One region of the Halomonas sp. PAMB 3232 genome, then DNA from elsewhere that is predicted to be linked to it. Evidence: predicted binding sites of a transcription regulator. Region 1 holds the regulator's gene; the other holds the start of a gene.
The links. The regulator LexA, encoded in region 1, represses DNA repair genes until DNA is damaged. The targets are predictions, from matches to a motif close to TACTGTNTANNTANACAGTA.
Positions count from the first base shown of each region.

Region 2: the regulator LexA is predicted to act here: its motif matches at 1,272-1,291, upstream of recA (recombinase RecA).

Region 1 is NZ_CP134865.1:2,061,000-2,066,063, forward strand. Features, by position in the region: gene nagZ (beta-N-acetylhexosaminidase) at 1-942, opposite strand, end outside; gene RN346_RS09405 (L,D-transpeptidase) at 1,016-1,534, opposite strand; gene RN346_RS09410 (TetR/AcrR family transcriptional regulator) at 1,512-2,189, opposite strand; gene lexA (transcriptional repressor LexA) at 2,407-3,081, shown strand; gene purU (formyltetrahydrofolate deformylase) at 3,276-4,130, opposite strand; gene RN346_RS09425 (ribonuclease J) at 4,391-5,064, shown strand, end outside.
Region 2 is NZ_CP134865.1:812,322-817,385, reverse strand. Features, by position in the region: gene RN346_RS03805 (regulatory protein RecX) at 1-166, opposite strand, end outside; gene recA (recombinase RecA) at 191-1,252, opposite strand; gene RN346_RS03795 (CinA family protein) at 1,406-1,879, opposite strand; gene mutS (DNA mismatch repair protein MutS) at 2,048-4,612, shown strand; gene fdxA (ferredoxin FdxA) at 4,767-5,064, shown strand, end outside.

The DNA of each region.
Region 1 (5,064 bases):
ATCCGGCCGCGCGCGGGCGTAGCGCAACTTGCCGATGCGCTTGTTGCCAAGCGCCTGGCAGTGACCTACCACCTCGAGCGCGGCGTCGCGGTCGTTGCATACCAAAAGCATGTCGCAGCCCGCGGCCAGCGCCGCCTGGGCGCGATCGACGGGGCTGCCCGCTACGTGGGCCCCGGCCATGGTGAGATCATCAGAAAAGATGGCGCCCTTGAAACCGAGCGATTCTCTAAGCATCCCAAGCCAGGCGGGAGAGAAGCCCGCCGGGCGCGGATCGAACGCCGAATACACCACGTGAGCGGGCATGACGCCGTCGAGCTGCGAGGCCAGGCGGGTAAATGGCAACAGATCCCGGGCCTTGAGCGCAGCAAGGGAGCGGGAATCTTCGGCAAGCGTCACGTGGGTGTCGGCTTCGATGCCGCCGTGGCCGGGAAAGTGCTTGCCGATGGCGGCCATGCCCGCCTCGTGGAGGCCGTGGATGAAGCGAGCGCCGAGCGCGGCGACGTGCTCCGGGTTGTCGCTGAAGCTGCGATCGCCGATCACGCTCGACACTCCGCTCTCCACATCGAGCACCGGCGCGAAGCTCAGGTCGAGCCCGCAGGCGGCCATTTCCATGCCCAACAGCCAGCCGGTGTCGCTTGCCAGCTGCCCGCCCTGCTCCGGGTCTTCGGCGTAGAGCTCGCCGATACGCGCCATGGCGGGCAGGCGCGTCACGCCGGATTTGATGCGCTGGACACGACCGCCCTCCTGGTCGATACCGAGCAGCAGATCGGGTCGAATGCGGCGTATGTCCTGGCACAGTGCGCTGACCTGCTCGGCGCTTTCGACGTTGCGTGCAAACAGGATCACCCCGCCCACGGCGGTATCGGCCAGAAGCGCTTTTTCGGCGCGCGTGATAAAGGGCCCTTCGAGGTCGAGCATGACCGGGCCAAGCGGTTGCGTCATCGGCATCTATCCAGCAAAACGGTCGCTCATTCTAGTCGATCGCCGCGCTCAAACAAAACCGGCGGGTCGTGGGTCAGGTATGAAGCCAAACCGGCGTACCCGGCACGGCGACCTCGAATACCCACAGCAGGTCCTGATTTCTCAGGCGCACACAGCCGTGGGAGGCCGCAACGCCCATGGGCTCATGTGGCGGAGTGCCGTGCAGATAGATATAGCGGCGTTGGGAGTCGACGGATCCGCCACGGTTGACCCCGGGCTCGAGCCCGCAGAGCCAAAGAATACGCGTCAAAATCCAGTCACGATCAGGATTTTGTTCACCCAAAGTGGGACTAAAAACTTCACCGGTAAAGCGGCGCCCGCGAAACACCGCGTTTTCCGGCAGGCCCTGGCCGATCGAGGCGCGCACGTAGTGCCAGCCGCCAGGCGTCTGGCCGCTGCCTTCGTGTTGCCCCACCCCGTTTGCACCGGACGACACCGAGCATTCGTGAACCACCCGCGTTCCCTGCCAGGCGCGAAGGCGCTGCTCGGTGAGGTCGATTTCAAGCCATGGCGCCTCGGTTGGCGGCAGCTCAGCCAGAATGGGCGTGGCCATGATGAGCCTCCTCGATCGCCGGGGGAAGCGGCGCGTTCATGGCGGCAACGACCACCGGGCGCAGTCGGCGCACCAGATCACGTACCGAGACCTGCTCGTTGTACTCCTTGGCCGCGATGTCGCGCAGCGCATCGAGCCCGGAGAGCGTGAAGATCACCGTGCCGAGCATGAAGTGCAGCCGCCAGAAGCGCTCGGCGTCGGGCAGGCCGGGTGTGGCGCGGCGAACGAGCTCGACAAAGCGAGTGAAGACATCGCCGTACTGCTCCTGGATATAGCGGCGAAGGTGGCCCTGAGCCTGACTGTAGGCGAGCCCCAGCAGGCGCATGAACACTTTCAAGCTGTTGCGCTCGGCCGGCACGGTCAACACCGTCGTGGCCATGGTTTCGAGCAGTACTTCCAGAGGAATCTCGTCATCACCATAGCGGGCGTGCAGCTCATCCAGCGCTTCGTGAAAGCGTTGGCTGAAGGGGTCGAGATAGCGCGCAAACACCGCCTGAATCAGCGCCTTTTTCGAACCGAAGTGGTAGTTCACCGCCGCCAGGTTCACCCGCGCCTTGCTGGTGATGTTGCGCAGAGAGGTCTCTGCAAAGCCACGCTCGGCGAACAGCACCTCCGCCGTATCCAGAATACGCGTGACGGTATCAGACTGCGCCATGGCGCCCTCCAGAAAACGAGTGTTTAAAACATCGCGAAATAGTAGGTCATTAAAACGCCGGGCTCAATCGTGCGAAACCCTGATATGCCCTCTTTTAAGGGCGAACGGCTTTATAATCCGTGGCTTGAGTCATATACTGGACAGAGGAACATACTGTATACTTAAACACATATATTTAAGTCATTTTTTATAGTTACCTTTTACCCTGGAGTCAGCCATGCCTCGTCCTCTTACCGTTCGTCAGCAGCACGTATTCGATTTTATCGTGAAGACCATGAACGAGTACGGCTACCCACCCACCCGCGCCGAAATCGCCAAAGCGCTGGGCTTTCGCTCACCCAACGCGGCCGAAGAGCACCTGCGCGCGCTCGAGCGCAAGGGCGCCATCCGTATCATTCGCCACACCTCCCGCGGCATCCGCCTGCCAAATCAGGAAGGGGTGGAAGCAGCGGAATCCGCCGCTGAAGCCAGCGACAGCGTCGAATCCGCGACCCAGGGGCTGCCGATCATCGGCGAAGTGGCCGCGGGCAGCCCGATTCTGGCCGCCGAACACATCGATCGTTACTGCCCGCTGCCGGCGGAGTATTTCACGCCGAAGGCCGACTACCTGCTGCGCGTACGCGGGCTGTCGATGAAGGATATCGGCATTCTGGAAGGCGACCTGCTGGCGGTACACCGCACCGAGCGGGTACGCGACGGCCAGATCGTCGTGGCGCGCCTCGAGGACGAAGTCACCGTCAAGCGTTTTCGCCGCGACGGCCACCAGGTCACGCTGCACGCCGAGAACAGCGATTTCGCTCCGATCGAAATCGATCTTCGCACCCAGCAGCTCGATATCGAAGGTGTCGGCGTTGGCGTGATTCGCGGGGGCAGTGGCCAAGCGCTGGGTTAATTGACCTATCGATTGAGACAGGGAAATGTGGCGGTGCCGGGCAACCCTGCGCGAGGGCGCTGTGAACCCTTCCCTGGGCGCTACTTTCGCCATCCATGGCGAAAGACCCTCGCTACGGTCAGCCCGGCACGGCGGCCCGTATTGTCATCCTCAAGCTTATAAACTAAAAACGGGGCACTTTCGTGCCCCGTTTTTTAGTTGAAGACGACCGTCTTGTTGTCGTCGATCAGCACGCGATCTTCCAGGTGCCACCTGAGCCCGCGGGCGAGCACGGACTTCTCCACGTCGCGGCCAAAGCGCACCAGATCCGTGGGCGTGTGACAGTGGCTGACGCGGTGGATGTCTTGTTCGATGATCGGGCCGGCGTCGAGCTCTTCGGTCACGTAGTGGCAGGTCGCGCCGATCAGCTTCACGCCGCGCTCGAACGCCTGGTGATAGGGCTTGGCACCGGCAAACGACGGCAAAAAGCTGTGGTGGATGTTGATGATCTGGCCGGCGTATTGGCTACAGAGCGCCGGCGGCAAAATCTGCATGTAGCGCGCCAGCACGATGCAGTCCGCCTCGAGCGCCTCGACCTGGCGCTGCACCGCATCGAACGCGGGCTGCTTGTCGCTGGGGTCGACCGCGATGTGGTGATAATCGATCCCGTACCACTCGCTTAGCGCGCGCATGTCCGGGTGGTTGGAGATGATGCCCACGATGTCGCAGTCGAGCTCGCCAGCCTGCCAGCGGTAGAGCAGATCGACCAGGCAGTGGGACTCTTTCGACACCATGATCACGACCCGGCGCCGCTTTTGGGTATCGACCAGCGCCCACTGCATCGAAAACGCGTTGGCGATGGGCGCAAACGCCTGTTCGAGCTCGGCCGCGCTCATGCCGATGGAGTCGGCGAGAATCTCGTAGCGCATGAAAAATCGGCCCGTTTGCAGATCCGAGTGCTGGCTCGCCTCGGTGATGGAGCCGCCGTGCTGAGCGATGAAGCTCGACACGCGCGCCACGATGCCTACCTGATCGGGGCAGGAAACCACTAAACGGTAATAATGCGACATGAATACACTCTTGATACACGTTTCGAAGACGCGACCCGACGGGGTCGTCAAGAACCGTTGAGGCCTTGGGGGGCGTTAGTGTAGCGCAAGCGGCGATCGGGAACACTGCCAGGATTGTTAGCCGCCCCCGCCTTACCGTATAGTTAAAGTCTTACTTTTCAGGCTGTTCAAAATCAATGGATCCATCCCGCGTTCAACTTCGCCCCCGACGCCGACCGCCCCTGCGCATTTTGCCGCTTGGGGGCTGCGGTGAAATAGGAATGAACCTGACGCTTTATGGTTTCGATGGTCACTGGATCGCCATTGATTGCGGGATGATGATTCGACAGGATCTTCCCAGCGCTCCGCTACAGGTGCCCAGCACCGATACGCTGGCCGAGCTTGAGATTACCCCTAAAGCGCTCTACATCACCCATGGCCATGAGGATCACATCGGCGCGGTCGCCTGGCTTTGGCCCAAATGGCAGTGCCCGATCTACGCCACGCCCCTGGCCGCCGGGTTACTCCGTCACAAGTTTGCCGAACACAATCTTTCAAGCGCCGCGATTCGCGTGATCGAGCCCAACGATGCCCTCGAAGAGGGCCCGTTCACGCTGCGCTATTTACTGATGACCCACTCGATTCCCGAGAGCTGCGCGATCATGATGCTCGCCGGCGGCTACCGGGTATTGCACACCGGCGACTGGAAGCTCGACCCGACGCCTTTGATCGGGCCGAGCGTCGACCCGGCGCACTTTCAGGCGCTGGCACCGCTGGATCTGGTGGTGGGTGATTCGACCAACGCGCCGCTTCCGGGCAGTGCCGGCAGCGAAGGTTCGGTGGCCAACGCGCTGACGCAAACGCTCAAGGCCTGTACCGGGCGCGTGGTGGTCTCCTGCTTTGCCAGCAATCTGGCGCGTGTGTGGGCGATCGGCCAGGCGGCGGCCCAAAGCGG
Region 2 (5,064 bases), 1.2 Mb from region 1:
CGTTTTGAAGCCCCTGCTCCTCGAGGGCGTCGAGGCATTCGAGGATATCGGCCTCCTCGAACGTCTTTTGCGCAAGCTTTTCATGGAGCTCGGCGCGGGAGTACTCGCGCCGGGCCAGTAGATCGATGGCGACCCCGCGCGGGGTCGCGTTACCGGCGCCAAACATGGCTCTCTCCGCAGGGACGGACGATTAGATCAGGCTATCTTCGCCGTCCGCGTCATCCGCAGCGGCGACCTCTTCTTCTTTTTTGGGCTCGGCCTTGGCCAGCAGCTGATCGCGAATCTGGCTCTCGATCTCTTCCATGATTTCCGGATGCTCTTCCAGGTACTGGGACGCATTGGCCTTGCCCTGACCGATCTTGCTGCCCTTGTAGCTGTACCAGGCGCCGGCCTTGTCGACCAGATTGCACTGCACGCCCAGATCGATCACTTCGCCGGCGTGGTAGATGCCCTTGCCGTAGAGAATCTGGAACTCGGCCTGGCGGAAAGGCGGCGCGACCTTGTTCTTCACGACCTTCACGCGGGTTTCGTTACCGGTGACCTCGTCGCCGGTTTTCACCGAGCCGGTGCGGCGAATGTCCAGACGCACGCTCGAGTAGAACTTCAGCGCGTTACCGCCGGTGGTGGTTTCGGGGCTGCCGAACATGACGCCGATTTTCATGCGGATCTGGTTGATGAAGACGACCAGGCAGTTGGCGTTCTTGATGTTGCCGGTGATCTTGCGCAGCGCCTGAGACATCAAGCGCGCCTGCAGACCCACGTGGGCGTCGCCCATTTCGCCTTCGATCTCGGCGCGCGGGGTGAGGGCCGCCACGGAGTCGATGATGATGACGTCGACACCGCCGGAGCGCACCAGCATGTCGGTGATCTCGAGCGCCTGTTCACCGGTGTCCGGCTGGGAGACCAGCAGGTCATCCAGGTTGATGCCGAGCTTTTCCGCGTAGCTTGGGTCGAGCGCGTGCTCGGCGTCCACGAACGCGCACACCTTGCCCTGTTTCTGCGCCTGAGCGATGACCGACAGCGTCAGCGTGGTCTTGCCCGAGGACTCCGGGCCGAAGATTTCGACGACCCGCCCGTAGGGCAGACCGCCAATGCCGAGCGCGATGTCGAGTCCTAATGATCCGGTCGATACCGACGGCATGACCACGCGCGGCGCATCGCCCAGACGCATGACGGTGCCCTTGCCGAACTGACGATCGATCTGGCTGAGCGCGGCGTTCAGTGCTTTGGTACGGTTTTCATCTTGAGCCATGTAAAGCGTCCTCGTAACAACCTGTATAATTAGCCAGTATTATGCCAAATATTGGCCGCAAAACCTATCCCTGTCGCGCTATTTATTTCCGCAGCACCCCGGCTATCAGTTCGCTCTCAAAGCGCTGACAGCAGTGCTTTTTGCCCGAGTGCGCTAGCGCGAAAGGCGCAGGATCAACGCGATCAGCGCCTCGCGCACCGCCTGCTCACGCACCGCTTGCCGGTCGCCGGGAAACATGAAGCGCTGGGCGCGCTGTTCGCGCTCGCTGCCCACACTTAGCCACACGAGCCCCACGGGCTTTTCCGCGCTGCCGCCGCCGGGCCCGGCCACGCCGCTCACCGCCACGCCAAGCTGTGCGCCGCTTTCACGACACGCCCCGCGCACCATCTCGTTCACCACCGCCTCGCTCACCGCACCATGGGCGTCGAGCGTTTGTTGGGCCACGCCCAAAAGCCGGGTCTTGGCCGCGTTGGAGTAGGTCACCAATCCGGTTTCGAAATAGGCGGAGCTGCCCGCCGCCGAGGTGATCATTGAGGCGATGCCGCCCCCGGTGCAGGACTCTGCCGTGGTCAGCGTGACGTTCTGGGCCACGCAGAGCTTGCCCAGGCGCTTGGCAAGCAGCGCCATATCGAGATTTTTCAAGCCGGATACGTCAGCCACCTTGCAGACTCCTTCATGTCAGCGCTGTGTTCAGCGTAGAATACTGCGTTTGTGTTGCCTATAGAACCAACACACGGAACTCGAACACCGCCCACGGTCAGGCCTTGCCGTGGGCCACGCCAAGCCAGGACGTCCATGTCACAAAGCCCCGCGCATACGCCCATGATGGCGCAGTATCTGAAGATCAAACGCGACCACCCGGAAGTGCTGCTTTTCTACCGGATGGGGGATTTTTACGAGCTGTTCTTCGACGATGCCCGCCGCGCCGCGGCGCTTTTGGATATCACCTTGACCGCCCGCGGCCAAAGCGGCGGCAAGCCGATCCCCATGGCTGGCGTCCCTTACCATAGCGCCGAGGGCTATCTTGCTCGGCTGGTCGCCGCCGGCGAGTCCGTGGCGATTTGCGAGCAGATCGGCGACCCGGCGACCAGCAAGGGCCCGGTGGAGCGCCAGGTGGTGCGCATCGTCACCCCAGGCACGCTGCACGATGAGGCGCTGCTCGACGCCCGACGCGATAACGTCCTGGTCGCGCTCGCCCCGGGCCGCGATCGCTTTGGTCTTGCCTGGCTCGAACTCTCCAGCGGGCGCTTCAACGTGCTCGAGGTAGAAAGCGAAGCGGAGATGCTCGCCGAGCTGACCCGCCTGGCGCCGGCGGAGCTTTTGGTGCCTGAAAACCTGACGCTGCCGGAGGCCTGGTCGCAAAAGCGCAGCCTGCGCCGCCAGGGCGAGTGGCTGTTCGATTTAGACAGCGCCAACCGGAGCCTGTGTGATCAGTTTCAGGTGCAGGATCTGCGCGGCTTCGGCTGCGCGCACCTTTCCACGGCGCTCATCGCTGCCGGCGTTTTGGTCGATTACGCCCGCGACACCCAGCGCTCGCGCCTGCCCCACGTCACCGCCATCACTGTCGAGAATCGCGACGACGCCGTCGTCATCGACGGTGCCAGCCGGCGTAACCTGGAGATCGACACCAACCTTGCCGGCAGCACCGACAATACGCTGGCGAGCGTGCTCGATACCTGCGCCACGCCGATGGGCTCGCGGCTCTTGAAGCGCTGGCTCAACCGCCCGCTGCGCCAGATCGAGCTGGTTAAGGGCCGCCAGGCCGGCGTCGCGCTTTTGAGCCTCGACGCCGCCTATATGGAGCTTCGCGAGGCGCTTTCTGAGCTTGGCGACATCGAGCGCATACTGGCGCGCGTAGCGCTCTACAGCGCCCGCCCGCGGGATCTGGCCCGGCTTCGCGATGCGCTCAACGCTTTACCCGAACTACAGCGCCTGTTAGAGGCGGTGGAGAGTGGCAGCGCCATCGACGCGCTCAAGCCCCACGTTCGCCCCTACCCGGAGATGGCGGACACCCTGACCCGGGCGATCATCACCAACCCGCCGGTGGTGATTCGCGACGGCGGCGTGATCGCGGAAGGCTTCGATGATGATCTCGACGAGCACCGCGGGCTTGCGGAAAACGCCGGCGAGTATCTGGTCGAGCTCGAGCGGCGCGAGCGCGAGCGCACCGGGCTTTCGAACCTGAAAGTGGGCTATAACCGGGTGCACGGCTACTTCATCGAGCTGCCCCGCGCTCAGGCGCAGCAGGCGCCGGCGGAGTACATTCGCCGCCAGACGCTGAAAAATGCCGAGCGCTTCATCATCCCCGAGCTCAAGGAGTTCGAGGACAAGGCGCTGTCGGCAAAGTCCCGGGCGCTGTCGCGGGAAAAGTGGCTCTACGAGCGCCTTCTTGGCGAGCTCAACGCCCATCTTCACGCGCTCCAGGCGACCTCCCAGGCGCTCTCCGAGCTCGACGTGCTGTGCGCCTTCGCCGAGCGCGCCGAGGCGCTTGGCTGGGTGCGCCCGACGCTTAGCCAGGAAACCGGCATTCACGTCACCGCCGGGCGCCACCCGGTGGTCGAGCACGTCAGTCAAACGCCTTTCGTGCCCAACGGCATCGACCTTTCGCCCAAACGGCACATGCTGGTCATCACCGGCCCTAACATGGGCGGTAAATCGACCTACATGCGCCAGACCGCGCTGATTGCGCTGCTCGCCCACTGCGGCAGCTTCGTGCCCGCCGCACAGGCCGAGATCGGCCCGCTCGATCGCATCTTCACCCGCATCGGCTCCTCCGACGATCTCGCCGGCGGGCGCTCCACTTTCATGGTGGAGATGACCGAAACCGCCAATATCCTGCATAACGCCACCGACCAGAGTCTGGTGCTGATGGACGAGATCGGCCGCGGCACCAGCACCTTCGACGGCCTGTCGCTTGCCTGGGCGAGCGCCGAGCAGCTGGCGGGCACCAAAGCGCTGACGCTCTTCGCCACCCACTACTTCGAGATGACCGCCCTGCCGGAGCAGGCCGAGGGCGTGGCGAACATTCACCTGACCGCCACCGAGCACGGCGACAGCATCGTGTTCATGCACCGCATCGAGGCGGGGCCGGCAAGCCAGAGCTACGGCCTGCAGGTCGCCCAGCTGGCCGGCGTGCCAGGTGCGGTGATCCATCGCGCCCGCGAGAAGCTTGCCATGCTCGAGCAGCGCGACGTCGACGAGCAGCAGCGCCCGGCACCGGCTGCCAGCGCGCCGCTTCAAAGCGATCTGTTCGCCAGCGCTCCGCACCCGGTGGTGGAGGCGCTTACCAACGTCGACGTGGACGATCTATCGCCGCGGGAGGCGTTGGCCCTGATGTATCAGTGGCGGGCGCTTCTTTGACGGGCCAGTTCGCGCTTGCCGCAGCCCGGCACCCCCTCTAGAATACTCGGCATGCGTTTTAGCTTATAAAAAGCGGTTAGCTTATAACCATTCACGATTAGCAATCATTTACGACTACCGTGGCCGCCGGCGGCCAGGCAAGAGGAACCAACCGATGACGTTTGTCGTTACCGAAAACTGCATCCAGTGCAAATATACCGACTGCGTAGAAGTCTGCCCGGTCGACTGTTTCTATGAAGGCCCGAACTTTCTGGTGATCCACCCCGACGAGTGCATCGACTGCGCGCTGTGTGAGCCGGAGTGCCCCGCCGAGGCGATCTTCTCTGAAGACGAGTTGCCAAGCGGCCAGGAACCCTTCATCGAGATCAACGCCGAGCTCGCCGACGTATGGCCCAATATCAACGAAAAGAAAGACCCGCTGCCGGACGCCGAAGAGTGGGACGGCAAGAGCG